One region of the Kribbella sp. NPDC049227 genome, then DNA from elsewhere that is predicted to be linked to it. Evidence: predicted binding sites of a transcription regulator. Region 1 holds the regulator's gene; the other holds the start of a gene.
The links. Region 1 encodes HrcA, which represses chaperone genes, less so after heat shock. Its sites were predicted from a motif close to TTGGCACTCGNNNNNNNCGAGTGCCAA; they were not measured.
Positions count from the first base shown of each region.

Region 1 (11,054 bases):
CCTCGCCGTTGTCGTCGGACCCCGGCCGCAGTTCGTCCATCGGCCACGACATCACGTCGGTCGGACCGGGCAGGTCCAGGAACTCGACGTGGTACCGCGCCATCGTGTCCTCGTCGACCAGCTTGATCGACAGCTCACACTCCGGGTGCAACCGCAGCGACGACATGACGAACCGGCTGAGCCGCATCAGTCCGTGCGCGTCGATCTCGACTCCGGACTCGTTGTTGACCTCGACGTTCATCTGCGGGGCTCGCCATTGCCTTCGTAGTTCTCGTAGGCGGAGACGATCCGGCCGACCAGCTTGTGCCGGACCACGTCGTGGGAGGTGAGCCGGCAGAAGGTCAGGTCCTGGACGCCTTCGAGGATCTCCTGGACGACGCGCAGACCGGAGCTCGTGCCGGTGGGCAGGTCGACCTGGGTGACGTCGCCGGTGACGACCATCTTGGAGCCGAAGCCGAGCCGGGTGAGGAACATCTTCATCTGCTCGGGCGAGGTGTTCTGTGCCTCGTCCAGGATGATGAAGGCGTCGTTCAGCGTCCGGCCGCGCATGTAGGCCAGCGGCGCGATCTCGATCGTGCCCGCCGTCATCAGCCGCGGGATCGACTCCGGGTCGAGCATGTCGTGCAGGGCGTCGTACAGCGGCCGCAGGTACGGGTCGATCTTCTCCGAGAGCGTGCCGGGCAGGAAGCCGAGCCGCTCACCGGCCTCGACGGCCGGCCGGGTCAGGATGATCCGGTTGACCTCCTTGGCCTGCAGCGCCTGGACCGCCTTGGCCACCGCCAGGTACGTCTTGCCGGTACCGGCCGGGCCGATGCCGAACACGATGGTGTTCTTGTCGATGGCGTCGACGTACCGCTTCTGGTTCAGCGTCTTCGGCCGGATGGTGCGGCCGCGGCTGGACAGGATGTTCTGGGTCAGCACATCGGCCGGGCTCTCGGCCGTGGCGGACTTGATCATCGCGATGCTGCGCTCGACCGAGTCGGCGGTCAGACCGTGCCCGGTCCGCACCACCGCGATCAGCTCGTCGATCAGCCGCTCGGCCAGGGCCAGCTCGGCCGGCTCGCCGTTGAGCGTGATCTCGTTGCCGCGGACCATGATGTCGGCGGCGAACTCCTTCTCGACGATGCGGAGGAACTCGTCCCGGGCTCCGAGCAGGGCCACCATGTCGATGCTGTTCGGCACGACGATCTTGTGCGACGCCTGCGCGCTGGTGGTGGCGCCGTTCGCGCGCGCCTCCGGTTCGATACTGCGTGGCCTGGACAGGCTCTTCCTCCTGATGCCGATGATGGTGACCCACCCATGCTAGCCGTCTCCCCCGACAGGCTCACTTGTAATTCGCCGCAACACCCCGAAACGAGGCCTGGCGGTGGTCGACCCAGGTGTGTTGTCAACCTGCAAGGGGGTCTCCGCGTCATCGTGTCGTGGCGCAACCAGCCGTGGTGTACGAAGAGTGCGTGACACATGAGTCCTCGTGGGATGCCGACGAGGCGTTGACGGCTGTCTACACGGCGCACTACACGTCGCTGGTCCGGCTCGGCGCCCTGCTGCTGCGCGACACCGGTACGGCGGAGGAGATCGTGCAGGACGCGTTCGTCGCGATGCACGGCCGCTGGCACCGGCTGCGCGACCCCCACAAGGCTCTCGCCTACCTGCGCACCGCGGTGGTGAACCGCTGCCGCTCCCGCCAGCGCCACCTCGTGGTCGTCGACAAGCACACCCCACGCTCGCTGCCGGACGCGCCGAGCGCCGAGCAGGCCGCGCTGCGGACCGCCGAGACCGACCGGGTGATCGAGGCGATGCGCACCCTCCCGGAGAAGCAACGCACCGTGATGGTGCTGCGGTACTACGGTGACCTCTCCGAAGCGGAGATCGCCGACACGATGGGCATCAGCCGGGGATCGGTGAAGAGCCACGCCGCGCGGGCGACGAAGTCGCTGCGCCAGCTCCTGGAGCAGAACGTATGAACGAACATCCCAACGACTCGTTCGACGAGCTGATGCGGCGGTCCCTGCACGAGGAGGCCGACCGGGTCGAGCCGACCGACTCGCTGCCCGAGATCCAGGCCCGCGCCCGGGTCCAGCGCCGTACGACGTCCCGGCGTCCGTGGGTGCTGACCGCCGGCGCTGCCCTCGTCGGCACCGCGGCGGTGATCGGCGCCTTCACTGTCCTCGACAACAACACGAACACCGCAGGTGACAGCGGCGTCGCAGCCGGCCCCAGTACGTCGACCAGCGCCTCCGCACTGCCGTCGTCGACCACCCCAGAGCCCAGCACCTCGCCGAGCCAGGCGCCGACAGAGCCGCCGACGGCGCAGGCCACCTCAGTGCCGAAGGACCGCCGCGGTACGCCGGAGCCGATGGTGAAGGGCACCCTCGTCCCGGTCTACTGGCTCGGCGACAAGACCGCGATCACTCCCACTCCGGGAGCAACGACGAAGGCCACGCCGAAGGTCCGGCTCTACCGCACCTGGGCGAAGGTGAGTGGCCGGCCCGCCGTCGAGGCGGTCCGGATCATGACCTCCAAACAGTCCGGCGACCCTGACTACTACTCGCTGTGGCGGGGCGCCGAGATCAACACCGTCACCAGGTCCGACGGCACGGTCACCGTCGACTTCAAGCGGCTCCCGACGACGAAGCTCGACCCGGAGACCGCGGACGTGGCCGCCCAGCAGCTGATCTACACGGTGCAAGGCGCCCTCGACGACAGCAGCCAGCAGGTCCAGATCACCCAGGACGGCCAGGTCGGTGCCCGGCTGTTCGGCCAGGTCGACACCAGTACGCCACTCAGTCGCGCCCAGGCCGCCAACGTCCAGGCACTGGTCTGGATCACCTCCCCGGCCCAGGGTCAGTTGACCAAGTCGATGGTCACCGTCGAAGGCACGGCCGCGGCGTACGAGGCGACGGTGAACTACGAGGCCACGAACCTGAAGACCCGCGAGGTACGGAAGGGCTACACGAGCACCAAGGAGGGCCAGAAGTTCACGCCCTTCGCCTTCAACCTCAAGCTCGCCCCGGGCCCCTGGCAGATCGAGGCCTTCCTCATCTCCCCCGCCGACGGCTCCACCACCGACGTCGACTCCAAAACCATCGAGGTCCGCTAGCAGGTTGTTTGCTCGATCACCGGTTCATTTGACGCCAGCGATGAAACAACCCGCCATCGGCGGGAGCAGTCGCTAGGTCCAGCGGGAGCGGGACAGGAGGGCCGCGGCTGCGGCCACGCCGGCGGTCGAGGTGCGGAGGACCGTGTCGCCGAGGCGGATCGGCTCGGCGGCGAAGGTGGCCAGCTCGGCCGGGGCGATGCCGCCTTCCGGGCCGATGACGATGACGATATCGCCCTCGGTCGGGAGCTCGAGCGAGGCGAGCGGCGTCTTGGCTTCCTCATGCAGTACGACGGGGAGTGCCGAGGCGGACAGTAGTCGCGCGACGTCCGGCGTACTCGCGATGGGCTCCACGGTGGCGAACCAGGAGCGGCGGGACTGTTTGCTGGCTTCGAACGCCCAGGCCTGCCACTTCGCGTACGTCTTCGCGGACCGCTCGGGGTTGCTGCGGAACTGACTCCGCTCCGCGTTCCACGGGACGATCACGTCGACCCCGACCTCGGTCAGCATCTCCACCGCGAGCTCGGCCCGCTCGCCCTTCGGCAACGCCTGCACCACCACCAACCGGGGCGACGCCGCCGGCTCCACCCCACGGTTGTCAACGGCAACCGTCACCCCGGTCTTCGACGCCGCGGTCACCGGACCTTCGGCCCAAGCTCCACGGCCATCCGTCAACCGGACCCGCTCCCCCGGCCCGATCCGCCGTACGACGGCGGCGTGCCGACCCTCAGGTCCGTCCAGGGTCAGTTCGTCGCCGTCCAGTTCCGCGGCGAAGAAGACCGCGACTCCCATCTGGTCCCCACATCCCTCACCGCATGCCCGACGCCTGCGGCGCCGAACACGCGGGGTAACGAAAGGCAGAACGGCCGGTCAACCCAACACCCACCGCCGCATCCGTAGCACGCACCCACCCATCCGGCGCCGCAGGTGTTGCAGGTGTTGCACGCACCTGCCGTGCTGGCGTCGGTGTGGGTTGGTGGGTGGGCATCTAGTGGGCGCCGAAGGCGTCGCGGAGGCGGCCGAAGACGCCCTTGTGGGCGGCTTGGACCTGACCCTGGGGACGCTCCTCGCCACGAGCCTCGGCCAACTGCCGGAGCAGGTCGACCTGGGAGTCGTCCAGCCTGGTCGGGGTCTCGACGATGACCTGGACGATCAGGTCGCCGCGACCCGCGTGCCGCAGCCGCGGGACACCACGAGCCGTCAGCGTCATCGCCGTCCCGGACTGCGTGCCGGGCCGGATCTCCAGCGGCGTGGTCTCGCCCTCCAGCGTGGGCAGGTCGATCGTGGTGCCGAGCGCGGCCGCCGTCATCGGCAGCGTCACCGTGCAGTGCAGGTCGTCGCCGTTGCGGGTGAAGATGTCGTGCGGCTCGACCTCGATCTCGACGTACAGGTCGCCGGCCGGGCCGCCGCCGGGGCCAACCTCGCCCTGGCCGGACAGCTGCACCCGGGTGCCGCTGTCGACGCCACCGGGGATCTTGACCGTGACGGTCCGGCGGGACCGGACCCGGCCGTCGCCGGCGCACTCGACGCACGGGTTCGGGATCGTCGTACCGAAGCCGCGGCAGTTCGGGCACGGCCGCATGGTGCGGACCTCGCCGAGGAACGACCGCTGGGTGTGGGTGACCTCGCCGCGACCGTGGCAGATCTCGCAGGTGACCGGCTCGGAGCCGGCCGCCGCACCGGAACCCGAACAGGTCGGGCACAGGACGGCGGTGTCGACCTTCAGCTCCCGGGTGGTGCCGAACGCGGCCTCGGCCAGGTCGATCCGCAGCGGGATCAGCGCGTCCTGGCCGCGCCGGGTCCGCGGCCGCGGCCCGCGGGTGGCCCCGCCGGTCTGGCCGAAGAAGGCGTCCATGATGTCGGTGAACGTGAAGGCCTGGCCGAAGCCCGCGCCGCCCGGGCCGGCGCCCGCGGTCGCGAACGGGTCACCGCCGAGATCGTGCATCTGCCGCTTCTGCGGGTCGCTCAGCACCTGGAAGGCGCGGCCGATCTCCTGGAACTTGTGGTGGGCGTCCTCGGAGTCGTTCACGTCCGGGTGGTACTGGCGTGCCAGCTTGCGGTACGCCTTCTTGATCTCGTCCGGCGTCGCGTCGCGGCTGACGCCCAGGACGGCGTAGTAATCGGTGCTCATACTCCAGACCAGGGGTTGATGGCGATAGTCATGAGTCGGCCAGGATCTGGCTGACGTAGCGCGCGACGGCCCGTACGGCGCCCATCGTGCTGGGGTAGTCCATGTGGGTCGGGCCGACGATGCCGAGCGTGGCCAGCGCCTCCGACTTGGACCCGTAGCCGGTCGCGACCACCGAGGTGGTGGCCAGTTCCTCGTACGGGTTCTCGTGCCCGATGCGGACCGTCAGGGTCTGCGGGTTGGTGGCCTCGCCGAGCAGCTTGAGCAGAATGACGTGCTCCTCCAGTGCCTCCAGCACCGGCTTCACGTTCCGCTCGAAGTCGTCGCCGTACCGGGTCAGGTTGGCGGCGCCGCCGACCGCGATCCGCTGCTCGCCGACCTCGTCGGTGAACGTCTCCAGCAGCGTCGTCACGATCGCCGCGACCAGCGGCCGGTCCGCCGGGGCGAACAGGTCGGTGACCGCGGCCAGGGACGTGGTCGCATCGGTCAGCCGCTGCCCGGACAGCGCGGTGTTCAGCCGCGAGCGCAGGTCGGCGATCAGTTGCTCGTCGACGTCGTTCGTCTGCTCGACGATCCGCTGCTCGACCCGCCCGGTGCTGGTGATCAGCACCAGCAGCAGCCGGCGCGGGGTCATCGTGACGACCTCGATGTGCCGGACGCTGGAGCGGTTGAGCGACGGGTACTGCACGATCGCCACCTGGCGGGTGATCTGGGCCAGCAGCCGGACAGTACGGCGTACGACGTCGTCCAGGTCGACCGCGCCGGCCAGGAACGAGGTGATCGCCTTCTTCTCCGCCGGCGACAGCGTCTTGACCGTGCTCAGCTTGTCCACGAACAGCCGGTAGCCCGCGTCGGTCGGGATCCGGCCGGCGCTGGTGTGCGGCTGGGTGATGTACCCCTCCTCCTCCAGCGCAGCCATGTCGTTACGCACGGTTGCCGGCGACACCCCGAGGTTGTGCCGGTCCACCAGCGTCTTCGAGCCGACCGGCTCGTGGGTCGCCACGTAGTCCTCGACGATGGCGCGGAGAACATCCAGCTTGCGATCGTCCAGCACGCGCACCACCTCCCTCGCCTCGACCGTACGACTCAGTGACCCTTGGCACTCAGCTGAACCGAGTGCCAGTCTACCGAGCCGTAGTAGCTCACACCGACGCGTAACGGCGTGGGACGGGTCTCAGCCACGCTCGGGAGATGCTCCCAACGGTACGGCGGCGGGCCGGGTGACTGTGCTCGCGACATCCACTGGCTGGTCCTGGGCTGCCGCTTCGAGCAGGGACTCGAGTACGTCGAGCACGTGGTAGGCCAGTGCACCGTCGGCCCGGTGCGGCTGACCTGTGCGGACGGCCCGGGCCATGTCCGCGACCCCGACGCCCCGGCCGGCTCCGGCGTACCCACCGGCGACCGGGACCTCGGCCCAGTCGCGGTTGGCGGCGGTAGCGATCTCGACCTTGCCGTCGAACCCGTTCGGGTCGGGCACGGACAGGCTGCCCTCGGTCCCGTGCACCTCGATCCGCGGCAACCGCGCGGCCCAGATGTCGAACGACATCAGCACCGTGGTCAGCGCACCCGACTCGTGCTCCAGTACGCCGGTCACGTGCGTCGGCACCTGGACCGGGAACGTCTCGCCGGCTCGCGGACCGGTGTGGATCTTCCGCTCCTGCTTCGACTGACCGGCCCGCGCGGTGACGCGTCGTACCGGACCGAGCAGGGTGACCAGGCTCGTGACGTAGTACGGACCCATGTCGAGGACCGGACCGCCGCCGGGCTGGTAGTAGAACTCCGGCGCCGGGTGCCACAGCTCGTGCCCGGGCGTCACGAACGACGCCGTGGCAGCCGTCGGTACGCCGATGTCGCCGCGGTCGATGACAGCCCGGGCGGTCTGGGTACCAGTGCCGAGCACAGTGTCCGGCGCGCAGCCGACGCGGAGGTTGTTCGCGGCGGCGTACTTGAGCAGCGGCTCCGCCTCGGCCCGGTCCACGGCCAGCGGCTTCTCGCCGTACACGTGCTTGCCGGCTTCGAGGGCGGCCTGGTGCACCGGCGCGTGGGCGGCGGGGATGGTCAGGTTCAGCACGATCTCGACGTCGTCCGCGGCGTACAGCTCGTCCGGGGACAGTGCGCGTATGGCCGGGTTACCGTCGGCGATCGCCTGCGCGCGGCTGACGTCCAGGTCGGCGACCGCGACCACATCGACGCCGGGCAGCTTGGCCAGATGGTCGAGATAGGTGCCGGAGATGACGCCCGTACCGACGATGCCGATGCCCGTCACTTGCTCGCCCACAGCAGCCCCCGCTCGACGATGGTCCGCACCTCGGGTACTTCGAGGTCGTCCAGCTTGTGCCCGACGGTGCAGACGAAGACCTTGCCCGCGCCCCAGGTCCGGGTCCAGACGGCCGGCATCACGGCACCCTCGATCCACGGGTAGTCCGGGTGGGACTGGAAGGTGGTGGTGGCCAGCACGGTGTTGGTGGGGTCGTAGTGCACGTAGTACTGCTCGGTGTGGACGTCGAAGTGGGTGATGCCCTCGACGATCGGGTGTTCGGCGACGACGTCGACGCGGTAGTCGGTGAAGCCGTGCGGGTGCGAGATGAACTGCCCGCCGGTGATGAAGCTGTAGTCGGCGTTGGCCCGGAACGAGTCGACGATGCCGCCGTGCCAGCCGGCGAACCCGGTGCCGCGGCGGATCGCGGCCTCCAGGCCCTTGAAGTGGTCGGCGTCGATCTCGCTCATCGTGACGCACTGCAGCACCAGGTCGGTGCCGTCCAGGTCGAGGTAGCTCTCGGTGCTGTCCGAGACGGTCACCTCGTAACCGTTGCCTTCCAGGAACGGGATGAACAGCTCGGTCGCCTCGACCGGCGAGTGCCCTTCCCAGCCGCCCCGGACCACCAGTGCACGTCGTGTCGTCACGCCGACCGCCCTTCGAAAGTTTCGCTGCCGAGTTCGGAACCGTTGCGAACCGCCACCGCGACCCTAAGCGCCGCCCGACCGGCCTTCAAGTCTTGATCCGCCCCCTGGATAGGGCTTGCTCGGCGGAAGGTGCCGAGCAAGTAGGGTCGTCGGCATGAGTACGTGGGCCGAGGTCGGGGATCGCTGCTGGGTCCGCCGGTACGACGAATGGGACCTCAACGTCGGTGTGGTCGTCGGAGAACAAGGTGCGGTGCTGATCGACACCCGGGCCACCACCGAGCAGGCCCAGGAGCTGCGCGAGCACATCCGCGAACTGACCGACCAGCCGGTGCGCTGGGTCGTCAACACCCACGCGCACTTCGACCACGTCGCCGGGAACAGCGTCTTCGACCAGGCCGAGGTCATCGCCCACGAGAACGCCGCGACGGCCGCCGAGCTGACGGCGCAGACCTTCGCGGTGGCGAAGGTGATCGATCTCGGCGACCGCAGAGTCGAGTTGCTGCATCTGGGGAACGCGCACACCGACGGCGACGTGGTGGTCGTGGTGCCGGATGTGGACGTGTACTTCGTCGGCGATCTGATCGAGGAGTCGGCGCCGCCGTCGTACGGCGAGGACTCGTTCCCGCTGGAGTGGCCGGACACGATCGACCGGGTGATCGGGATGCTGTCCGGCTCGTCGAAGGTCGTCCCGGGTCACGGCGCGGTCGTCGACGCCGAGTTCGTGCGCGACCAGGCCGGCGACCTCGGCACCGTCGCCAACACCATCTCTGGTCTCCACCACGGCGGGACCCCACTGGAGCAGGCGCTCGCCCACACCGACGACTGGCCGTGGCCGCTCGAGAAACTCCAGGACGCGATCAAGCGCGGCTACGAGGCACTCGGCACCCCGCGCCGCCCGACGCTGCCCCTGCTCGGCCCGGGCTGATCCCGAAAGCGCGCGGGTCGGCGGTCAAGTTGTAGTTGTCCGTTGACACCGGGTCAGGTTTGCCGCACTTTGTTGCGAAGTGCGGCGCGAACCACGACCGGATGGGGTGGTAACCATGACCACGATCGAGCAGACCACTCATCCCGACGGCAGAGTCGAACTGGCTGATCCCGCCGTCCTCGCGGACAGCCCGTACGCCAACGCGGAGCTCGCGCCGACCCGATTGCCCGAGCGGCACTGGACGACGTACAACTATGCGGCGCTCTGGATGGGGATGGCGCACAACATTCCCAGCTACCTGCTGGCCGCGGGTCTGGTCGCGCTCGGGATGAACTGGCTGCAGGCGTTCATCACGATCACGCTGGGGAACCTGATCGTGCTGATCCCGCTGCTGCTGAACAGTCATGCCGGGACGAAGTACGGCATCCCGTTCCCGGTCTTCGCGCGCGCCTTCTACGGCGTCCGCGGCGCGAACTTCCCGGCCCTGTTGCGCGCGTTCATCGCGTGCGGCTGGTTCGGCATCCAGACCTGGATCGGCGGCCAGGCGATCTTCGTGATCGTCGGCGAACTGTTCGGCAACGGCTGGACGGAGGCGTCCGCGGTCGGCGGGCACCCGTGGACGATGTGGCTCAGCTTCGCGTTCTTCTGGGTGATCCAGATGGTGCTGATCTGGCGCGGCATCGAGGGACTGCGGCGGTTCGAGAACTGGGCGGCGCCACTCGTCACGGTCGCGTTCCTGGCGCTGATGGTGGCGATCCTGGTCAAGGCCGGCGGGTTCGGCCCGATCCTGTCCCAGCCGTCGAAGCTCGGCTGGGACGCCGACTTCTGGAAGATCTTCGCGCCGTCGCTGATGGGCATGATCGCGTTCTGGGCGACCCTCAGCCTGAACATGCCTGACTTCACCCGGTTCGGTAAGGGTCAGCGCCAGCAGGTCGTCGGCCAGATCATCGGCCTGCCGACCACGATGTCGTTCATCGCGCTCGTCTCGATCATCACGACGTCCGGCACCGTGCTGGTCTACGGCACGGCGATCTGGGACCCGGTCGAGTTGACCCGCCGCTTCGAGAACCCGGTGGTCGTGACGATCGGCCTGGTGATGGCGATCCTGGCGACGATGTCGTGCAACGTGGCGGCGAACGTGGTCAGCCCGTCGTACGACTTCGCCAACGCCGTCCCGCGCTGGCTGAACTTCCGGACCGCCGGCCTGGTCACCGGCGTGATCGGCGTCGTGATCCAGCCGTGGCGGCTGATCTCCGATCCGTCGATCTACATCTTCGTCTGGCTGTCCTTCTACGGCGGCCTGCTCGCCTCGGTCGCCGGCGTACTGATCGCCGGGTACTGGCTGATCGACCGCACCAGCCTGCACCTCGCCGACCTCTACCTACCGGGCGGCCGCTACTGGTACTCGGCCGGCTGGAACTGGCGCGCGGTCGTCGCCACCGTCATCGGTTCTGTCCTCGCCGTCGGCGGCGCGTACTCGAACCCCGGCGCCGGCCCGTTCCCGGAGGACGGCCTGATCCCCTTCCTCAAGCCGCTCTACGACTACTCGTGGGCAGTCGGCCTGGTCGCCGGCTTCCTCACCTATCTCCTGTTCACGGTCGCTTCCCCGTCCCGCCAACCCACCACAACCCAAGCCGCTCCCACGTTCTAGCAGTACGACGACATACGGTTGGGCGGTGGCTGACAGGTATGGGAACGACGTACTGAGTGGGGACTGGCGCAAGCCCAAGAACGGGCGGACAGTCGAGGTCGAGATCGAGAAGGGCATGGTCGTCGAGGAGCCGACCTCCGGGTTCGTCGGCGCGATCGTGCGCTGGGAGCACGGCGTGGTCGATCTCGAGGACCGGTTCGGGAAGATCCGGACGTACCCGCTCGGGCCCGGGTTCTGGCTGGACGGCAAACCGGTCAGCCTGAAGCCGCCGAAGAAGGCCGGGCCGGCGAAGAAGACGCGGACCGCGTCCGGTTCGGTTGCGGTGGACAACGTCCGGGCGAAGGTGGCC
Region 1 is NZ_JBICST010000007.1:544,785-555,838, reverse strand. Features, by position in the region: gene ybeY (rRNA maturation RNase YbeY) at 1-241, opposite strand, end outside; gene ACGFH6_RS32200 (PhoH family protein) at 238-1,164, opposite strand; gene ACGFH6_RS32195 (hypothetical protein) at 1,163-1,306, shown strand; gene ACGFH6_RS32190 (SigE family RNA polymerase sigma factor) at 1,455-1,964, shown strand; gene ACGFH6_RS32185 (Gmad2 immunoglobulin-like domain-containing protein) at 1,961-3,100, shown strand; gene ACGFH6_RS32180 (16S rRNA (uracil(1498)-N(3))-methyltransferase) at 3,173-3,889, opposite strand; gene dnaJ (molecular chaperone DnaJ) at 4,086-5,228, opposite strand; gene hrcA (heat-inducible transcriptional repressor HrcA) at 5,257-6,279, opposite strand; gene ACGFH6_RS32165 (Gfo/Idh/MocA family protein) at 6,400-7,503, opposite strand; gene ACGFH6_RS32160 (ThuA domain-containing protein) at 7,488-8,129, opposite strand; gene ACGFH6_RS32155 (MBL fold metallo-hydrolase) at 8,284-9,054, shown strand; gene ACGFH6_RS32150 (NCS1 family nucleobase:cation symporter-1) at 9,170-10,705, shown strand; gene ACGFH6_RS32145 (DUF3097 domain-containing protein) at 10,731-11,054, shown strand, end outside.

Region 2 (11,054 bases), on a different contig from region 1:
GGCGTACTCGCTGAACGACTCGCCGATCGGGCAGCTCGCTTGGATCGTGGAGAAGTTCGCGGAGTGGACCGACCCGATCCACCCACTGCCGACCGAGGCGGTCGACCGGGATCAGTTGCTGACCAACATCAGCCTCTACTGGTTCACCGGTTCCGGCGCATCGTCGGCGCATGCGGTGTACGACGGCATGCGGGCCTGGAAGGCGATGGTCGCGCAGCAGGGACAGGGTGACTCGGAAGGCTGGGGCGGCCACGAGGTCAGCGGGCCTCCGACCGGAGTCGCGGTGTTCGGTGCCGAGAGCGCGATCCGCAGCCTGGCGGATCCGGCCGGCAAGATCGAGCACTGGAACGAGTACGAGCGCGGCGGCCACTTCGCCGCGATGGAAGTCCCCGACCTCCTGACCTCCGACCTGCGATCCTTCTTCGCACCACTTCGCTGAGGCCACTGAGGGACGCCATCAGTTGCCGGGCTGGGCCTCGCGGGTCCAGCCCGGCGACGGCTTGAAGCAGAGCCATTCGATGACGGCGGAGCCGACCACGATCGGGATCACCCAGGACCAGGCCTGGTTCGGCAGGCTTACCACCGCAATCGCTGTCCACAAGGCGATCCAGCCACCGCCGTAGCCGCGCAGCACACCGCGGTACCACAGACCTCCGGGTGCTTCCGCGGCCCGCTGGCCGAGGTACACGAACAGGTACGTCGCGACCGAGATCGGCCAGAACACCCACAACTGCGACCAGTTGTACGGCACCATCACGAGTGCGGTCAGGCAGACCAGTGCGATCGCCCAGTGGTAGACCTCACCGGCCCAGGTCAGCCCGTGCCGCCGCAACGTGAGCACGATCGCAAGTGGGCCGAACACCACCGCCACCACTCCCGCGACGACGTGCAGGATGAGCGCGATGTCACGCATCGCCGGGCCTCCCCGACTCCGGGCAGGCACCGGAGCTCTCTGACATGTCACGGAGCATAGGGGTCGGAACGGCGGCCGTCTGCCCCTCGGCGCACCCAGTTGGGAACGCCGAGGGACAGTACTCAGGCCTCCGGGAAGGACAGGACTCTGCGGACCGCGAAGTTCCGGTATCCCAGCCGTTCGAAGCTCTTGGCCATCGGGACATTGCCGAAGTCGGTGTCCGCGCGGATGTGTTCGGCACCGGTCTCGGCCAGCAGGTGGGTGATCTCGGCAAGCAAGTCGTCGATGTACCCGTGCCCGCGGTGCTCGGGCACCACACCCAGGTAGCCGACGACCGGGCCGCCCGCGTTGGCCGACGGGATCGCGAACCCGATCAGCTTGCCGTCGGCGTCGTACGCGAGCCGCCACCAGCTCCGGTCACCCGGCATCGACTTGTACAGGGCGAGGTCGTCGCGGGCCGCGCCCTCGACTCCGAGCCGGGCGATCTCCCGCGCGGTCGCGGCATCCAGGCTGCCCTCACTGACGCGGACGAACACCTGGACGAACGCCTCGTCGTCGGCCGGTTCGAACCGCACTCGGGTGGACCGCTCAGGCAGTCCGTACCCCGGCTTCCACTCGTACCGCAGCCGGTCGGTGACCTGAGTCAGCCCGAGTGCGGCGACCGCACGCGAGCGGGGCTCGAGCGCGGCGACGACGTCGGGCTGGTCCTGCCAGTCGCTGTCCAGGAAGAAGTGGTACTCCGGCGGCTCGGCATCGGCCGGCCGCGCCTTCAGGCCTTGCTCGATCAGCGCCGTCCAGACCGGCACCGGGTCGCCGTCGCCGGCGTAGTACAGGCCGTCGATGCTGAACGGGTGGTCCTCGTCGGGCGCGCCCCACCAGATGGCGAGCGCCTGGATCTCGCCGTTCTCCTCGGCGACCCAGGTCCAGTCGTCGCGATACATGCCCCCGGCAACGTACTCGCCGTAGCGCTCGGCCGTCACGGTGTTGACGGACTTCTGCTCGATCAGAGCGTGGATGGTGTCGAGGTCGGCCTCGACGATGGTGCGGATGGTCACAGATCCTCCAGCAGGAGGCGCGCTTCCGCTCAGTGCGAGCTGTGCGAGCGGATCGGTCGCGCCGGGAAACAAGTCAGTGTGTTCATCGGCCGCTCCTTCCGCTCCGTCATGCTCTCTCGCCGGGCCAGACACTAGAGCCTGGAGGGGGTCATAGTCCAGCTGTTATTCACAGGTGGGATGTACCGCGGTTGCCTGAGCAGGGAAGCCTCCGGGCATGAGAACCCTCATCGCCGCCCTCACCCTCGTCACCGCGACCGCCCTCGGCTCCACGGCGTACGCCGTACTGACGCCCTCCCAGACCACGGCGTACGCCGTACCCACGCAGTCCGCGGCCGCCATTGCGGACTGTGCGCTCAGTTCGTTGCCTTCGCAGGCATCCGACACGCTCGAACTCATCTACTCCGGTGGGCCGTTCCCGTACCCCCAGGACGGCACCGTGTTCCAGAACCGGAAGGCATCCTGCCGGACGAGTCGACCGGCTACTACCACGAGTACACCGTCAAGACGCCTGGATCGCCCGACCGCGGCGCGCGCCGGCTGATCGGCGGCGGCGCGACCACCGACCCCGCGCACGTCTACTACACCGCCGACCACTACGCGTCGTTCTGTGAGGTCGACGAAGAGAGCTAGTCCCAACCGCCGACGGTACTGTCGTCGACACGTTGAGTAACCAGTCCGCCCCTGACGGAAGGACTCATCCTCGATGTCGACCCTGCGCAGGGTGGTCGTGATCGGCCTGCTCGCCGTCGGACTGGTCGCCGGCGGCCGGCCCGCACCCGGGCTGGCCATCGCGACCGGCAACCCACTGAAGCTGACCAGCGGTTTCTACGTCGATCCGGACTCCAGCGCGGCTCGCTACGTGCAGCGGCACCCGGGTGAGACCGAGATCAAGACCAAGATCGCGGATCAGGCGGGTGCGCGGTGGTTCGGTCGTACGAGCGGTGATGTCAAGCAGGCCGTGACGGCGTACACCGCGGCTGCCGACAAGCTGGACAAGCTGCCGGTGCTTGTCGCGGGCAACATCCCGGGCCGCGACTGCGGTGGTCGCTGGAGTGGTGGGGCCGAGTCGCCATCGGCGTACCGGACCTGGATCAGCCAGTTCTCCGACGGGATCGGCGCCCGGCCGGCGATCGTGGTGATCGAGCCGGATGCGCTGGCACGGCTCGACTGCCTGCCGGCGAAGGACCGGCCGGCGCGGATCGCGCTGCTCAAGTACGCCGCCAACCAGTTCGCGACGACGAACCCGAACACCTGGGCCTACATGGACGCCGGTACGGCGACCACGCTCGAGACCAAGGAGATGGCACGGCGGCTGCGGCTGGTCGACATCGGCAAGCTTCGCGGCTTCGCGCTGAACACGTCGAACTACTACACGACCGAGGAATCCGCTGCGAGGGGCACCGCGATCAAGGCGGCGCTCGGCGGCGCCGGTGAGTTCGTCATCGACACCAGCCGCAACGGCAACGGCTCCAACGGCACCTGGTGCAACCCCGCGGGCCGGAAGCTGGGCGCGCCGACGCAGGTTGGCGCCGCACCAGACGAGTCCGCCCCCACCACCCGCACACCCGCCGACCTGCTGCTCTGGCTCACCACGCCCGGCACTTCCGACGGCCTCTGCGGGCTCACCCCAACCGTCCCCCTCGGCACCTTCTCCCCCACCCTCGCCACCCACCTAATCACCGCCACCTAACCAAACACCACCGGTCCCCTACTGCCTGACTTTCACCACACCCACAACAGAAAGCGGCCCCGGGTCGGAACCCGGGACCTGTCCCGCCTTGCGCTGTCGGACTTCACCGCACCCACAACCCCCACCTACAACGGAAAGCGGTCCCGGGTGGGGACCCGGGACCGCTTTTGTCCTGCTGTGTGCTGTCGGACTTCCTAGCTCAGAAGTCCATGCCGCCCATGTCGGGCGCGCCACCCGGAGCGGCCGAGGCCTTCTCCGGCTTGTCGGCGATGACGGCCTCGGTGGTGAGGAACAGGGCCGCGATCGACGCCGCGTTCTGCAGCGCCGAGCGGGTCACCTTGGCCGGGTCGATGATGCCGGTCGCGATCAGGTCGACATACTCGCCGGTCGCGGCGTTCAGGCCGTGTCCGGTCGGGAGGTTGCGGACCTTCTCCACCACGACGCCGCCCTCGAGGCCGGCGTTGATCGCGATCTGCTTCAGCGGGGCCTCGACGGCGTGGCGCACGATCTGCGCTCCGGTCGCCTCGTCACCCTCGAGCTCCAGCTTCTCGAACGCCGCCACGGACGCCTGCAGCAGAGCCACGCCACCACCGGCGACGATGCCCTCCTCGACGGCCGCCTTCGCGTTGCGAACGGCGTCCTCGATGCGGTGCTTGCGCTCCTTCAGCTCGACCTCGGTGGCCGCGCCGACCTTGATCACCGCAACGCCACCGGCCAGCTTGGCCAGCCGCTCCTGCAGCTTCTCGCGGTCGTAGTCGGAGTCCGACTTCTCGATCTCGGCGCGGATCTGGTTCACCCGGCCGGAGATCTGGTCGGCGTCACCCTCGCCCTCGACGATGGTCGTCTCGTCCTTGGTGACGACGATCTTGCGGGCCTGGCCGAGCAGCTCCAGGTCGACGGAGTCGAGCTTGAGGCCGACCTCCTCGGAGATGACCTCGCCGCCGGTGAGCACGGCGATGTCGACCAGCATGGCCTTGCGGCGGTCACCGAAGCCCGGCGCCTTGACGGCGACGGCCTTGAAGGTGCCCTTGATCTTGTTGACGACCAGGGTGGCCAGGGCCTCGCCCTCGATGTCCTCGGCGATGATGGCCAGGGACTTGCCGGTCTGCATGACCTTCTCCAGCACCGGGACCAGGTCCTTGATGCTCGAGATCTTGCTGTTGACGATCAGGATGTACGGGTCGTCGAGGACCGCTTCCATCCGCTCCGTGTCAGTCACGAAGTACGGCGAGATGTAGCCCTTGTCGAAGCGCATGCCCTCGGTGAGCTCGAGCTCGAGGCCGAAGGTGTTGCTCTCCTCGACGGTGATGACGCCTTCCTTGCCGACCTTGTCCATCGCCTCGGCGATGATCTGGCCGACCTGGTTGTCAGCGGCCGAGATGGACGCGGTCGACGCGATCTGCTCGCGGGTCTCGACGTCCTTGGCCAGCTTGAGCAGCTGCTCGCTGACCGCCTCGGTCGCCTTCTCGATGCCCTTCTTCAGGCCCATCGGGTTGGCGCCGGCGGCGACGTTGCGCAGTCCCTCGCGGACGAGAGCCTGAGCCAGCACGGTGGCGGTGGTAGTGCCGTCACCCGCGACGTCGTCGGTCTTCTTGGCAACTTCCTTGACGAGCTCGGCCCCGATCTTCTCGTACGGGTCCTCGAGCTCGATCTCCTTGGCGATGGAGACACCGTCGTTGGTGATCGTGGGGGCGCCCCACTTCTTCTCCAGGACGACGTTGCGGCCCTTCGGGCCAAGCGTCACCTTGACGGCATCGGCGAGGGTGTTCATACCCCGCTCGAGGCCGCGGCGCGCCTCTTCGTTGAAAGAAATCAGCTTGGGCATTCTCCGCGAGTCCTCCCGCGTCGAGTCTTGGTGGTTCAGCCGGCCGGATGCCCGCGACGGACGGCGCCGGCAGCGCGGCGGTCACGTCCCGCCACAGTCCCAGCACCTCATCGAGGCCGTCTTCTGTCCCACTCCATGAGCACGAGTCTTATCACTCTCACCCATGGAGTGCTAACCAAGTATTAGCACTCGCCCCAAACGAGTGCAAGCCAGCCCTCGCTACCGTGAGCGCATGGTGGAGGTGCGACCGGCGGGGCCGGACTCGTGGCGGGACGTGGCAGCGGTGATGGGTGAGCGCGGCGATCCGTCGCGCTGCCTGTGCCAATATTTCCGCCTCCGCGGCCGCGCCTGGTCCGACGCTACCCCGGACGACAATCGTCAGGCCTTGCGCTCCCAGGTGTGTCACGGTGAGCGACCACCCGGAGTCCTTGCGTACGACGGCGATACGCCGATCGGCTGGTGCGCGGTCGCCCCACGTACGTCGTACCCACGGGTCCTGGCCTCACCCCACTGGCGCACCGACCACCCCGACTCGTGGGTGATCACCTGCTTCGTCGTACCGGTCGGGAAGCGCCGGAAGGGCGTTGCGGGTGAACTGGCCGCCGGTGCCGTCGCCATGGCCCGCGAGTACGACGCTCCGTCCGTGGAGGGCTGCGCGGTCGACACCGCACTGGCCGGTCGCACTCCGTCGGCGGATCTGTACCGCGGCCCGCTGTCGGTCTTCCTGGACGCCGGCTTCACCGAGGTCAGCCGCACCAGCCCGCAGTGGGTCCTGGTCCGCAAGCTCCTCGGCGGGACTGAACGCGCTGTCCACGGTGTTATGGGAGGCGTAGATAATTGAAGACTTGAGGAGTTGAGATGTCCGTCGAGCACTGGTTCGACTTCGTCTGTCCCTTCTGTTACGTCGCGCAGGACCGCAACCGGGTACTACGGGAGCACGGGATCGAGGTCGTCGAGCACGGCATGCGGATCCACCCGGAGATCCCGCCGGGCGGTACACCGGCCGGACCGCGCGTCGGACCGACGTACGACTTCCTCGCCCAGCAGGCTGAGGAGGCCGGTCTGCCACTGCACTGGTCGGACCGGATGCCGCACACCCGCACTGCACTGGCTGCCTTCGAGTGGCTGAACAGCGTCGACTCCGAGGTCGCCGAGCGGTTCGCCACCTCGGTCTTCGCCGCGTACTTCGCCGAGCAGCTCGACATCGAGTCCGTGGACCTGCTGAGCACCCTGGCCGAGGCAGCCGGCGGTGACGCTGCCCGACTCCGCGCAGCTCTCACCGACGGAACGGCGTACGACGCTCTGACACGGTCGGAGCAGCGCGCCGCTGAGTACGGCGTGATGGGTACGCCGACCTGGATCGTCGGCGGGCAGGCCGTGAGCGGTCTGCGGCCGCGGGAGTGGTTCAAGGACCTGGCCGGAGTGCTGGCGGCCTAGGACTCGAGTTGGGCGACCAGGAACTTCGGTGCGGTCAGGCGCCAGGCCTCGGTGATCAACTCCTGCACCTCGTCGGCGTCAGCCGCGGCCAGGTCGATCTCCAGCCAGGCGAACCGGCCGCCCTCCCAGGAAGGTGAGTAGACCTCTGGGCTCTCCGCGACCAGCGCCTGCTGCTCCTCGCGGAGCGCCTTGAGCATCAGCCTGCTCTCGTCCTCGGACATGTAGGCGAAACCCTTCTTGCGGACCTTGAAGGCCGGTTGGCCGGCCCAGCCCTCGTGCTCCTCGGTCCCCGGCAACCCCTGCATCACCTTCAGCACCGTCTGCGCGTCCATCCCCCGACGGTAAATGCGGCCACCGACAGTCCGAACGTCTGCTGATCCGGGCCGAAAGTGGTAAGGGCCGCCGGATCAGGGACACCGGGGTCAGGCCAGGGGTCAGGTCGGTACCGATCCTGATGTGGCGGACCGCCTCCGGGCGGGAGAGTAGAGCCATGACGAACTCCAACGCACCGTTCCAGAACCTCTCCGGCAAGGTCCTCCGCCGGTCCCAGTCCCAGCGGATGCTGTCGGGTGTCTCCGGCGGACTCGCGGAGTACTTCAACATCGACGTGACCCTGGTCCGTCTCGCCATCGTCGGCCTGACCGTGATCACCGGCGGTACCGCGCTGCTCGGCTACGCGGTCGCGTGGATCGTGATCCCCGAGGCCGACGGCAAGGCGGTCTGGCAGAACGTCCAGCAGTCCGTGAACCAGCCCAGCTCCCCGGAGGCCGACATCGCCTCCCGCATCTACGACGACAACAACAGCAAGCCCCCGGCGGCGTGACCACCCCTGCGCCGTACCCCGGCGCAGCCACCCCCGGACGCAGCGCGGCAGGGTGACCACAACCACCGTCACCCTGCCGCCCTGCATCGGCGACCGACACCCGTCATGACGAGTTCTCGCCAGCCGGATCGATTGCCGGTGTCCCTCCGGGCTCCTTACGTTCCAAAGCGTGCTCCCACGACTACTTCCCGCCCTCGCCCTCGCCGGATCACTGGCCCTCGCGCCAGTGACAGCAACCGGCAGCGCCGCGGCCGCGTCCACCGCCGCGCACGAACAGTCAGCCGCAGTCACCAGGACTGACCTGGTCACACTCGTGACCGGTGACGTCGTACGCCTGGAGACCCTGGCAGACGGCAAGCAGCAAGCCACTGTCGTCGCCACCGCGCCCGGCAGCTCCAACGCCGGCACCCACACCTATCTCCAGGACGGCGACGTGTACGTCGAGCCGGCCTCGGCGCTGGACCTGATGGCCGCCGGCAGACTCGACCGGCGGCTCTTCAACGTCAGCGCCCTCGTGCGCCAGGGGTACGGCGACAACGACCGGAGCACGCTTCCGCTGATTGTCTCGTACCGCACCGGCGCGACCTTCAAGGCCGTCAGCCAGCCGAAGGACGCCAAGGCCGGCTTCCTCACCGACATCCAGAAGCGGCCCGACGTCGAGAAGGTGTGGCTGGACGCCCGCACGCGGCCGGTCGGCACGCAGCTCACCAAAGGCACCAAGGACTCTGCCGCAACGAAGACCACCGGCGCGTACGACGGAACGGGTTCGCTGATCGCGGTCCTGGACACCGGCATCGACGCGTCTCACCCGGACTTCGCCGGCCGGATCGACCTGACCCGCGACTTCACCGGCGGCAACGACACCACCGATCGGTTCGGCAGTGGCACACACTCCGCGTCGCTCGCCGCCGGCAGCGGCGCCGCGTCCGACGGACAGTACGCCGGTGCCGCCCCGGGCGCTCACCTCGCGGTCGGCAAGGTCTTCGACGACAGCGGTGCCGGCTACGAGTCCTGGGCCATCGCCGGGTTGCAGTGGGCGGTGGACTCGGGGGCTGACGTCATCGACGTCAACATCGCCGGCAGCATCACCCGTGGCGAGGATCCGCTGACCCAGGCGGTCGACGACCTCGGCCGGCAGTCCGACGCCCTGTTCGTCGTACCGACGAGCTCCAAAGGCTATGCCGAACCAGGTACGACGAACGTGGTCGCACCCGGCGCGGCTCCAGCCGCCCTCACCGTCGGTGGCACCAACCGTGGCAACTGGTGGGACCAGGCGAGGCACGGCGTCATGGCGGACCGCGGGGCCATCAAGCCTGAGCTCGTCGCACCGGCGTTCGGCGTCATCGGCGCCTACCCGGGTGGCGGGTACGCGTCTGCTGCCAGCACCTCTGCCTCTGCTGCGTACGCCGCCGGTGCGGCTGCCGTCCTTCACCAGGAGCACCCGGAGTGGTCGCCGGGCTTGCTCAAGGCAACTCTTGCCTCCAGCGCCGATCCGGTCGAGCGCAGCACGGCCTTCACCGTCGGCGCAGGAGCGGTCGACGTCGCTCGTGCCACCGCCCAGCAGATCAGTGTCGACCAAGGCGTGGTGAGCTTCGGGCACATCACTCGGCCCTACCGCGCCGACCAACTGCGGCAGCAGAAGACCCTGACCTATCAGAACCACTCAGAGACTGCGGTGACCCTCGATCTGGCCGCCGACCTGGCCGGCGTGACTGTCACACCGGCCACGACCACCATCGCGGCAGGCGCATCGGCCGACGTCACGCTGACGCTGGATGCGACCGCACTGGCGGCCGACGACTACAGCGGACGGGTCACCGCGACCGGTCCCGGTGTGGAGCTCGCAACGACCGTCGGCTTCGTCAAACAGGACGACACGGTCGATGTGACCATCCGTCTGCTCGACCGGAACGGCAAGCCGGCCAGCGGCCGGGCCCGCATCGCGCCGTACCAGGAGTCCGACGGACGGTACTACCCGGAGGATCTCCTGTTCTCACCGAACCAGAAGGAGTGGACGCTGCGGCTGCCTGAGGGCAACTACAACGTCTTCGGCCTCATCACCACCCCGGACGGCTCCGGCGACACGACGTCAGAGATCAGTATCGTCGGACTGCCCAAGATGTCCGCCCACGCGCCGAACTACACCGTCACGCTCGATGCCCGCACTGCGCGGCCGATGACTCTGACGACCCCGAAGCCGTCGGCACCGCACTCCGTCTCGGTGCGGTGGAACCGGGGCGATCCGGGCGACACCCACGCGATCTACGACGAGTGGACGACCGACCTGACCACGGGCACGCCGCTGCGGCTGTCCATGTCGCCGACCGAGCGGGTCACGGATGCGGGCTTCTCGGTCATGACGACGTGGGACTCCGGCGTGCCGCTGTTGCAGGCGCGGTCCGGTGGAGGGCGGGTGAGTGCGTCGTACGCCGGAGGTCCCCTCACCGACGGGAAGCGCCGGTACCGGCTGGTCGACGCCGACGCCCAACCGAAGCAGGTGGCGGGGGCGGTGGCGCTGATCCAGCAGCCCGAAGACCGGTCGGTCGATGAGGTGGTCCAGCAGTTGACCGACGCCGGAGCCGTCTCTGTGGCCGTCTACCCCGTGCACAACGCAGACCTGGTTCCGCACCTCTACGGTCCCGGGGTCGTGACGATGGCGCTGTCGCGGTCCGACGGTCTCGAGTTGCGGTCCGAGGCCCGCAGCCCGCGGGCGTGGATGGAGCTGACCCAGACTCCGCGTTCGCCGTACGCCTACGACGTGAGCTTCGTCGAGAAGGGTCAGGTCGGGCGCGATCTGTCCTACCGCTCGTCCGACCTGGCGACGGTCACGACCCGGATCTACTCCTCCGGGACCGGCGAAGCGGGGGCCGGCTGGGTCCTGAACCAGCACTCGGACGCGTCCTGCGGCTGTTCCACGTCGCCCGTCGGGGACTGGGTTCCGACGACCGGTTACACGCGGACCCAGTACGTGACGGCCGACCGGGACGTGAAGGCGACGACGGCCTGGGAGTTCTACGCCAAGAAGACCCTGGTCCGGCCGCGGGAGTTCCCGACGTACCGCCGGGGAGAGCACGCCGATCTGGAGTTCCTCAAGGCGCCCTACTCGCCTGGGGTCGCGGCCGGCGCCCGGAACGACAGCCAGGGCACGACCAACCGTCGGGGCGACGTCATCGACTTCGACTACGCGCCGTTCACCGACGCCGCCGGGAACTGGGCGCGGTCGCTGCCTGGTACCTCGGTGAACACCACGCTGTACGCCGACGACACCGAGGTCTACAACAGCGGCTTCACGGTCGGCAACGTGCCGGTCC
Region 2 is NZ_JBICST010000001.1:652,787-663,840, forward strand. Features, by position in the region: gene ACGFH6_RS03295 (epoxide hydrolase family protein) at 1-439, shown strand, start outside; gene ACGFH6_RS03300 (hypothetical protein) at 458-913, opposite strand; gene ACGFH6_RS03305 (GNAT family N-acetyltransferase) at 1,036-1,968, opposite strand; gene ACGFH6_RS03310 (hypothetical protein) at 2,183-2,509, shown strand; gene ACGFH6_RS03315 (ribonuclease domain-containing protein) at 2,428-2,598, shown strand; gene ACGFH6_RS03320 (glycoside hydrolase family 6 protein) at 2,672-3,658, shown strand; gene groL (chaperonin GroEL) at 3,858-5,483, opposite strand; gene ACGFH6_RS03330 (GNAT family N-acetyltransferase) at 5,716-6,324, shown strand; gene ACGFH6_RS03335 (DsbA family protein) at 6,342-6,920, shown strand; gene ACGFH6_RS03340 (MmcQ/YjbR family DNA-binding protein) at 6,917-7,252, opposite strand; gene ACGFH6_RS03345 (PspC domain-containing protein) at 7,411-7,743, shown strand; gene ACGFH6_RS03350 (S8 family serine peptidase) at 7,913-11,054, shown strand, end outside.
Region 2: a site for HrcA is predicted at 5,666-5,692, ahead of groL (chaperonin GroEL). Genes of this name have one in related genera too.